4 regions of the Agrobacterium sp. O3.4 genome follow, and region 2 is predicted to be linked to each of the others. Evidence: predicted binding sites of a transcription regulator. Region 2 holds the regulator's gene; each other region holds the start of a gene.
What was found. Region 2 encodes PhoB, which activates phosphate uptake and scavenging genes when phosphate is short. Its sites were predicted from a motif close to TGTCATNNANCTGTCAT; they were not measured.
Positions count from the first base shown of each region.

Region 1 (2,203 bases), 1.5 Mb from region 2:
TGGCTCAGAATCCGGCAATTGGAGATGGAAGCAGCAAGATTGATGGCGATATCGATCGCCTCGACCGAATCAGCCGTGCCTTCCAGATAGATCACATCGTTTTCAACGGTTGCGGAAATACGCGACTTTTCGAGACCTGATTCGAAGGCAAGAGCAGAGGTGATCGCCTGGCAAACGCCTGCCATGCGGTCTCCGAAGAAGCTTTCCTGAATGCCTGACAAATTGAACATGTGCGTTCTCCTTCTTATGGACTTTACAACGCGCCAGTAGCGGTTTTGTTCATCTCCGGTTCATCATTCCGTTCATCTTCCATTCATCTTGCAAAATTGGAACCCCCCAATCGATCACATTTTAGGTGATCGGGAACCATTTCGTGAGGCGGGCATTACGCGCATGGGAGTGAAAACCGCCATGAAGGCGCTGAAAACAGGGAGGAATGACATGCTGATTAACAGGACGGAGCCGTGTCACCACGCCTCGTGGATGAAGCCCGTTGCCATTCATCTGCCGCTGTGCGTAGCCGTGGAAATCTACAGCCCGCTGGTGGCGCTGGACATGCTGATGTACCGCTGGCCGGAAGAACATGGGCCGGAATATGAAGAAGCGCGCAGAAACTGTCTCGATGCGATCGCCGGCAGATGCGACATCGAAAAAGCCCGGGAATCGTTTCTCGTCGCAAGCAGTCACGCACATATTCTGAACATCCACTAAAGTTCATGCCATGGTGACGATTGGGCCCTTCTCAACGAAGGGCTTTTCTTTGCGGCGCGCCGGATGCTTAAGCGCCTTTCCCCACGCCATGCAGCCTGCCCGCGCGCCGATGATGACATGTAACTGTCACCTAAACGTTATAATCGGCAAAGACGAATTCCATGGAATCGGTTGGCGGGTGAACCGCCGGAAGCTAGGGAGTGGAACTGGCCAGCATGGAAACTGTCTTTGCTCTTTGCGCAATTCTGCTGCTTGCCTTCAATCTTCTCGGCATTGGTCTGGCCGGCTGGCGCCTGAGGCGGCGCGACACGGAAAACGCACTTGTGCGACAAAAGCCACCCGTCTCGATCGTGGTGCCCCTGCGCGGTGTCGAAAACTTCACGTCGCTGACGCTGTCGCGGGCGTTTGAACTCGACTGGCCGGATTATGAATTGCTGTTTTGCATCGCCGATGAATTCGATCCGGTGATCGAGGAGGTGCGCCGGACGAGCGCCGCCTTCCCGGCGATCTCGGCGCAGGTGCTGCTCGGCGACGACCGTATCAGCGCCAATCCGAAGCTGAACAATTGCGTCAAGGGCTGGCGCGCCGCCCGGCATGAATGGGTCATCCTTGCCGATTCGAACGTGCTGATGCCGAAATCCTACATAGCGACCATGATGTCGGCCTGGCGGCCGGATAGCGGGCTGGTCTGCTCGCCGCCGCTTGGCTCACGTCCGGCAGGCTTTTGGGCACATGTGGAATGCGCTTTCCTCAATGGCTCGCAGGGCCGCTGGCAATATGCGGCGGAAGCGATCGGCATCGGTTTCGCACAGGGCAAGTCGATGTTGTGGAACAAGCCATTCCTGGAAGACCATGGCGGCATCCGCGCACTCGCTGCCGAAATCGCCGAAGACGCCGCCTCGACCAAACTGGTCAGAAACGCCGGCCGCAACGTGCATCTGGTCTCACCGCCTTTCGAGCAGCCGCTCGGCCAGCGCCACCCCAGTGAAATCTGGTCGCGCCAGACCCGCTGGGCGCGACTGAGGCGCGTGACATTCCCGCAATATTTCGCCCCGGAAATTCTGACCGGCGCCCTTCCCCCGCTCCTCCTTGCGCTCGCTGCCGCTGCGATGATGGACATAAACCTCGCCATCACCGCTTTTGCCGTGCCTGCCATCATGTATGTGCCGGAACTGGTGCTCGCAGCCCTCAATGGCTGGCCGCTATCCCTCTATACGCTGCCTGCCATGATCGCCCGGGATATGATCATGCCCGTCGTCTGGACCCGCAGCTGGATCGGCAGCGCGGTTGCCTGGCGCGGCAATGTCATGACGATCGGCACGGCAGAAAGCACATTGGCCGGGCCATCCGCAGACTGAAAAGAATCATGTTTAAAGGGGTTACGCCGGAAAGCTGATGTTCTGCTTTAAAATGGTCGGAGTGGAGAGATTCGAACTCCCGACCCTCTGGTCCCAAACCAGATGCGCTACCAGACTGCGCTACACTCCGCCGA
Region 1 is NZ_JALPZP010000001.1:769,270-771,472, reverse strand. It holds gene M0412_RS03750 (BON domain-containing protein) at 1-230, opposite strand, end outside; gene M0412_RS03745 (DUF982 domain-containing protein) at 442-711, shown strand; gene M0412_RS03740 (ceramide glucosyltransferase) at 927-2,069, shown strand; tRNA gene M0412_RS03735 (tRNA-Pro) at 2,123-2,199, opposite strand.
Region 1: the regulator PhoB is predicted to act here: its motif matches at 825-841, upstream of M0412_RS03740 (ceramide glucosyltransferase).

Region 2 (2,203 bases):
CGCGCTCGATCCGATCGCAACCGCCAAGGTCGAGGAACTGATCCACGAGCTGCGCGCCAATTTTACGATCGTCATCGTTACGCACTCCATGCAGCAGGCAGCGCGTGTTTCCCAGCGTACGGCCATGTTCCATCTTGGTCATCTTGTCGAAGAAAACGAAACGGACAAGATGTTCACCAATCCGGACGACCAGCGTACGCAGGATTACATCATGGGCCGCTTCGGCTGATTTCCGGCCGGCGCTTTATCGAAACCGAACAAGACTGGTGCCTTTGCCGTGCCCCGCTGGTGTGCACGTGCATGAAGGCCAAGCCGGAGGATTAGACCATGACACAGACAACGACCCATTCGCATATTCTGTCCGCTTATGACGACGAATTGAAGTTCCTGACGCGCCGCATCGCCGAAATGGGCGGTCTGGCCGAGCAGATGTGCGCCGACGCCGTGCGCGCGCTGGTCAATTCCGATGCTGCGCTTGCGCAGAAGGTCATTTCCGACGACGCGATCCTCGACCATTCCGAGCGGGAGATCGGCGACAAGGCCATCGTCACCATCGCCAGACGGCAGCCCGTCGCGGCCGATCTTCGCGAAATCATCGGCACGCTGCGTATTGCTGGCGATCTCGAGCGCGTCGGTGATCTCGGCAAGAACACTGCCAAGCGCGTTATCGCCGTTGCCGGCACCGGCGTGCCGCGCAAGCTCGCCCGCGGTCTCGAACATCTGTCGGAACTGGCGCTGGTGCAGCTCAAGGAAGTGCTCGACGTCTATTCCACCCGTTCCGCCGAGAAGGCCAATGCCATCCGCGAGCGTGACGAAGAAATCGACGCCATGTACACGTCGCTCTTCCGTGAGCTTCTGACCTACATGATGGAAGATCCGCGCAACATCACCACCTGCACGCATCTTCTGTTCTGCGCCAAGAACATCGAGCGTATCGGTGATCATGCGACGAATATCGCTGAGACAATTTATTACATGGCCACTGGCAGCCAGCCGGAGGGCGAGCGTCCGAAGGACGATAGTTCCAACACACTCGGTTCGGTGACCGAATAACAGACAGGCAGAAGCTTGCGGAGTTAGTATATGGTGCCCAAGATTGCAGTTGTGGAAGACGAGGAAGCGTTGAGCGTCCTGCTTCGTTACAATCTCGAGGCTGAGGGATACGACGTCGACACGATACCCCGTGGCGACGAGGCGGAAATCAGGCTGCAGGAACGTATTCCGGATCTTCTCATCCTGGACTGGATGTTGCCCGGTGTTTCCGGCATCGAACTGTGCCGGCGCCTGAGAATGCGGCCCGAAACCGAACGCCTGCCCATCATCATGCTGACGGCGCGCGGTGAAGAAAGCGAGCGGGTACGCGGTCTTGCCACCGGTGCCGACGATTATGTCGTCAAGCCGTTTTCGACGCCGGAACTCATGGCCCGCGTCAAGGCTATGCTGCGCCGGGCCCGCCCGGAGGTTCTTTCGTCGGTGCTGAAATGCGGCGATATAGAACTCGATCGCGAAACCCACCGCGTTCACCGCAAGAGCCGCGAAGTGCGTCTCGGACCGACGGAATTCCGCCTGCTGGAATTCCTGATGACATCTCCGGGTCGGGTGTTCTCTCGCTCGCAGTTGCTGGACGGCGTCTGGGGCCACGATATCTACGTGGATGAGCGCACCGTTGACGTTCACGTCGGACGTCTGCGCAAGGCGCTCAATTTTTCGCACATGCAGGATGTCATCCGCACCGTTCGCGGTGCCGGATATTCGATGGAAGCCTGAGCGAAGCTGAACTGACCAGCTTCAGTCAGCATAACATACGTATAAAGATCAAAAGGCTCGACACCATTGCGGTATCGGGCCTTTTTGATTTTGAACCTTCCCCAAACACGGTGTCTTGACCTTTTGAATGGACAATCGCCTGTCTGTTGGTGCGCGGATTGTGGGCTAGGCGCCATCGGTGATGGAGGAAAAGGCCGAACATTCCGCCGGCGCATTGTTTCCGCAGCCGGTCTGAATTTGTCATAAAAAAACGGGCCCGAAGGCCCGTAGTTTTTGAGTGCTGATTGCGTGCCGCAACACTCAAGCCTTGCGGCGCTCACTGACCGGCTGGTAGGCGAGCTTCGCATGGAACTTGCAATAGGGTGAGGATTCCAGCGCTTCGCAACCGCAGAAGTGGAAATCGTCTTTCAAGGGATCGCCGACCGGCCACTTGCAG
Region 2 is NZ_JALPZP010000001.1:2,239,200-2,241,402, reverse strand. It holds gene pstB (phosphate ABC transporter ATP-binding protein PstB) at 1-229, shown strand, start outside; gene phoU (phosphate signaling complex protein PhoU) at 328-1,053, shown strand; gene phoB (phosphate regulon transcriptional regulator PhoB) at 1,084-1,767, shown strand; gene M0412_RS10900 (GcrA family cell cycle regulator) at 2,068-2,203, opposite strand, start outside.

Region 3 (2,203 bases), 1.3 Mb from region 2:
ATTTCCGGATTGGGGTTGGCGAGCGCAAGAATAAGCGGATTTTCCGCCATGCGCTCCAGGAGTTCCGGTTTCAGCACGCCGGCCGCCGAAAGGCCGAGGAAGACATCGGCGCCATCGATGGAGTCAGCCAGCACGCGTTTGTCGGTCTTCTGGGCGTAGACTTCCTTCCACTCGTCCATCAGCTCGTTGCGGCCGTCATAAACCAGGCCTTCGATATCGTGGACCCAGATGTTTTCCTTTTTTGCGCCCATGGCGACAAGCAGGTTGAGGCAGGCGAGGGCTGCCGCACCGGCGCCGGAGGCGACGATCTTGACACTGGACAGAGACTTGCCGGCCAGTTCCAGCGCGTTGGTGACGGCGGCGGCAACGATGATCGCGGTGCCATGCTGATCATCGTGGAAGACGGGGATGTTCATCTTCTCGCGCAGCTGGCGTTCCACCTCGAAACATTCCGGCGCCTTGATGTCCTCAAGGTTGATGCCGCCGAAGGTGGGCTCCAGCGCTGCGATGGTCGACACCATGTCATTGATGCCGGGCGCGTCGATCTCGATGTCGAAGACGTCGATGCCGGCGAATTTCTTGAAGAGGACGGCCTTGCCTTCCATGACAGGCTTGGAAGCAAGCGGGCCGATATTGCCAAGGCCGAGCACGGCGGTGCCGTTGGAGATGACGGCGACGAGATTGGCGCGCGCTGTATAATCGGCTGCCATTTCCGGATTTTCATGGATGGCGAGGCAGGGAGCGGCCACACCCGGCGAATAGGCGAGCGCCAGATCGCGCTGGTTGCCGAGCGGCTTGGTGGCCTGGATCTCCAGCTTGCCGGGGCGCGGATAGCGGTGGAAAAAGAGCGCCTGTTCCTCGATGTCGGCCTTTGCCGTGTTGGCGGGCGTGTTGTTCTTATCGTGAGAGGTCATTCTTCCACCGTCATATCTGGTTTCATTCCGGCCCCCTGAATACAACAAACTTCCCCATGGTACAGCCGTTATTTGACGCACATTCATGCAAATACGGGCATGGCTTATTCGCGTTTTCGTGAAGCCATCAGTCATATTCCATACAAAAACCGGCCTCTGTCATGTTGCTGAAACACGAGTCTGGTTCTGAGAGGTAAGAAAGCCGCAGGGACGCAACCGAACAGGGGGATGAAATCCGTGGCCGGTCAAATCGAAACCAGACAGTTCAGAACGCTTTTCATTTCGGATGTTCATCTTGGCTCCAAGGCGGCCAAGACGGATTTCTTGCTCGACTTCCTAAAGTATCACGAAGCCGAAACGATCATCATGGTCGGCGACATCGTCGATGGCTGGCGCCTGCGCCGCAGCTGGTATTGGCCGCAGGGCTGCAACGACGTGGTGCAGAAGCTGCTGCGCAAGGCCCGCAAGGGCACGCGCATCATCTATATTCCCGGTAACCACGATGAATTCCTGCGGGAATTCCCGGGCATGCATTTCGGCGGCATCGAAGTGGCCGAGCGCATGATCCACGAGGCGGCCGACGGCAAGAAATATCTGGTCATCCATGGCGACGAGTTCGACGTGGTGGTGCGCAATGCCCGCCTGCTCGCCTATCTCGGCGACTGGGCCTATGACGCGGCGATCGCCATCAACATCGCCATTGCCGCCGTGCGCCGCCGCATCGGCCTGCCTTACTGGTCGTTCTCGGCCTGGGCCAAGCTGCAGGTCAAACACGCCGTCAACTTCATCGGCGAATTCCAGCGCGTGGTGGCCGACGAGGCGCGACGCAACAATGTCGACGGCGTGATCTGTGGGCACATCCACCATGCTGTCATGGAAGACATGGACGGCATCCGCTATATCAACACCGGCGACTGGGTGGAAAGCTGCACGGCGATTGCCGAAAATGCCGATGGCAGCTTCGAGTTGATCACCTGGATGCAGACCAGCGACGCCACCGCCGGTCAGGCATCGGACGAGATGGAGCCGGTAGATATTCCGGGGTTGATTGGCAAGCACGCGGCGTGATTGGGCCTGCGAGCTAAAGGGATACCTAGCCTTCGGTGTTTCCTCGCGATCAATGCGCGCTCGTGTGGGACGAGTGGATGCCGCTTGTTTCTTCTCCCCGCCGGGGAGAAGGTCGCGGCAGCGGGATGAGGGGGCAAGCTCTCCGAAATCCGGCTACGTTTCCCCCTCATCCGACCCTTCGGGCCACCTTCTCCCCGGCGGGGAGAAGAAATACGCGGTGG
Region 3 is NZ_JALPZP010000001.1:961,404-963,606, forward strand. It holds gene M0412_RS04655 (NADP-dependent malic enzyme) at 1-914, opposite strand, end outside; gene M0412_RS04660 (UDP-2,3-diacylglucosamine diphosphatase) at 1,143-1,982, shown strand.
Region 3: the regulator PhoB is predicted to act here: its motif matches at 1,072-1,088, upstream of M0412_RS04660 (UDP-2,3-diacylglucosamine diphosphatase).

Region 4 (2,203 bases), 900 kb from region 2:
AGCGCGCTCATAGATCATGACGTGCGAGCGAACGCCGCCGTCTTCGACCAGATCCACCTCGTTCGCCGTAACAAGAAGATTACGCGACGGGATGGCGACTGCGCCTTCCGGTGAAACGCCTGAAGGCAGGAGCTGGGTCAGTTCCGGCTCCTTGCCGGTGTCCTTGTAGACAGCGACGACGGAGGCGCGCTCGGCAAGCACGAAGAAATATTTCTGATCGCCGAATGTTGCTGCTTCCAGACCTTCCGGCTCGATGCCCTTGGCCTTGGAGCGCTTTTCCGGATAGTGGCCGATGGCCGCAACCGCATGCTCGAGCGAAGCGCCAGCTTCATAGAGAAGCTTGCCGGTCTTGTCGAAGATGGTGAAGCCGCGCGATCCGCCCTGCCAGTCACCTTCATTGGCGATGACGATACGATCATTGTCCAGCCACTTCACGGCGTCCGGCTCGCGCTTGCGGCCTTCCTGCTTGTCGGTGAACTTCAGCTGGCCGTCCGACTTCGTGTCGATGCCTTCGAGGTCAACCGTGCCGGCGGAGAAATGCGTCTTCACCGTGCCGGTCTTGCCGTCGATGATAACGATATGGTTGTTTTCCTGCAGCGTGAGCGCGATTTCGCCATTGGCGTTGATCGAAACAAATTCCGGCTCCGGATCTTCCGGGGCGATTTCGGCCAGACCGGTGAGCTCGATCTTCTTCAGCGTCGCACAATCGGCAACGCCGTTCTTCAGGCCAACCGTTACCAGATAACCGGCGGGCATCTGCGGCAGGGCGCCTTCGTTCACCTCTTCGTCGCGCTCATTCTCGATTGCGATGGCGGCAAAGGTCTTGTCCGGAGAGACGGCAACCGAATCGGGCTGGCCGCCGAGATCACAGCTTGCCTCGATCTTCTTGGTGGCGATATCGACCGTTACCAGCTTGCCTGACGGCTTGACGAAGCTTTCAGAGGTGTTGACGCCGGCGAGAACCTTGAGGCCAGCAACGGCGACCGACGTCGGCTCGCCTTCAAGCAGCAGCGCACCGCCGGCCTTCGGGGCCTTGGCATCGGTGATGTCGATGAAGCCGATGCCACCAAGCGGGCTGTCCGAATAGATCAGCGTCTTGCCATCTTCGCTGGCGGTGACGATTTCAGCCGACGTGACGGACTTGGCGTCCTTGTCTGCGGGCAGGTTTTTCGCCACCGGGAAAGATGCGATGCGGTTGAAAACCGGCTCGGCAGCGGCCGGGAAAGCTGCGGATGTCAGCAGCGCAGCAGTCAAGGCCATATGAGAAAATCGGAACGCCATTATAATCCCCCTTGGGTCCAGAAATACCCCATGGCTTCTGCGTCAAAGACATGACAGTGGGATGACATTTCCTGTCGGGAGAATCAAAAAGCCCGGCCATGAAGGCCGGGCTTTCGTGTTTATGCGCATCGTGTATCGAAACGCCGTGTGTCCGGATGGAAGCTACACAGCCACGCATCGACACTTTCAATCCACACCATACTGACCGAGAGACTGGCCTGTCCGAAAGAGACTTCCGAAAGGCTGCCCTCTTCATGCCTGCTGATGGTGTGAGCGCGTCAAAACATGCTTCCTCGTGAACCTGAAAAACCGCATGCCCGCCGCCGGGCATCACGGCCTTCCGGAAACCTTACGAGTTAACAGCGTCCTTCAGGCCCTTGCCTGCGGAAAACTTCGGTACGTTGCGAGCCGGGATATCGACTTCAGCACCCGTGGAAGGGTTACGACCCTTGGAGGCTTCACGGCGGCTAACGGAGAAGCTGCCGAAGCCAGCGAGGCGGATGTCGCCACCGCTCTTCAGTTCGTTCTGTACGGTTTCGAATACGGCATCAACAGCGGAAGCAGCATCTGCCTTCGTGAGACCAGCCTTTTCGGCAACAGCAGAGACGAGCTCGTTCTTGTTCATGTTTCCACCCCTTTCAATGGTTTGAAACGACTAAAATTAAGCCGGCGCAGAATACATTCGCATCCGCGCGCAGCAACTCAAAAGCGCTGGAATCGCCTGAAAAACAAGGGGTCTACGGGTTTTTTCACAAAAAAGGCCGACATTTCTGCCGGCCTTCCCCATATTCGTGCCAATTTGGCATCACTTGCGCGGGCCGAAGCACCGCAGCTGTCTTCCGATACCTAACACATTGATTCTATGCATCGCGCTTTGCGAAAACCGATTCCGGCTTCCGCGCCGATGCATGTATCAATGCGC
Region 4 is NZ_JALPZP010000001.1:1,339,388-1,341,590, forward strand. It holds gene M0412_RS06460 (esterase-like activity of phytase family protein) at 1-1,281, opposite strand, end outside; gene hupB (DNA-binding protein HupB) at 1,631-1,906, opposite strand; gene lon (endopeptidase La) at 2,195-2,203, opposite strand, start outside.
Region 4: the regulator PhoB is predicted to act here: its motif matches at 1,332-1,348, upstream of M0412_RS06460 (esterase-like activity of phytase family protein).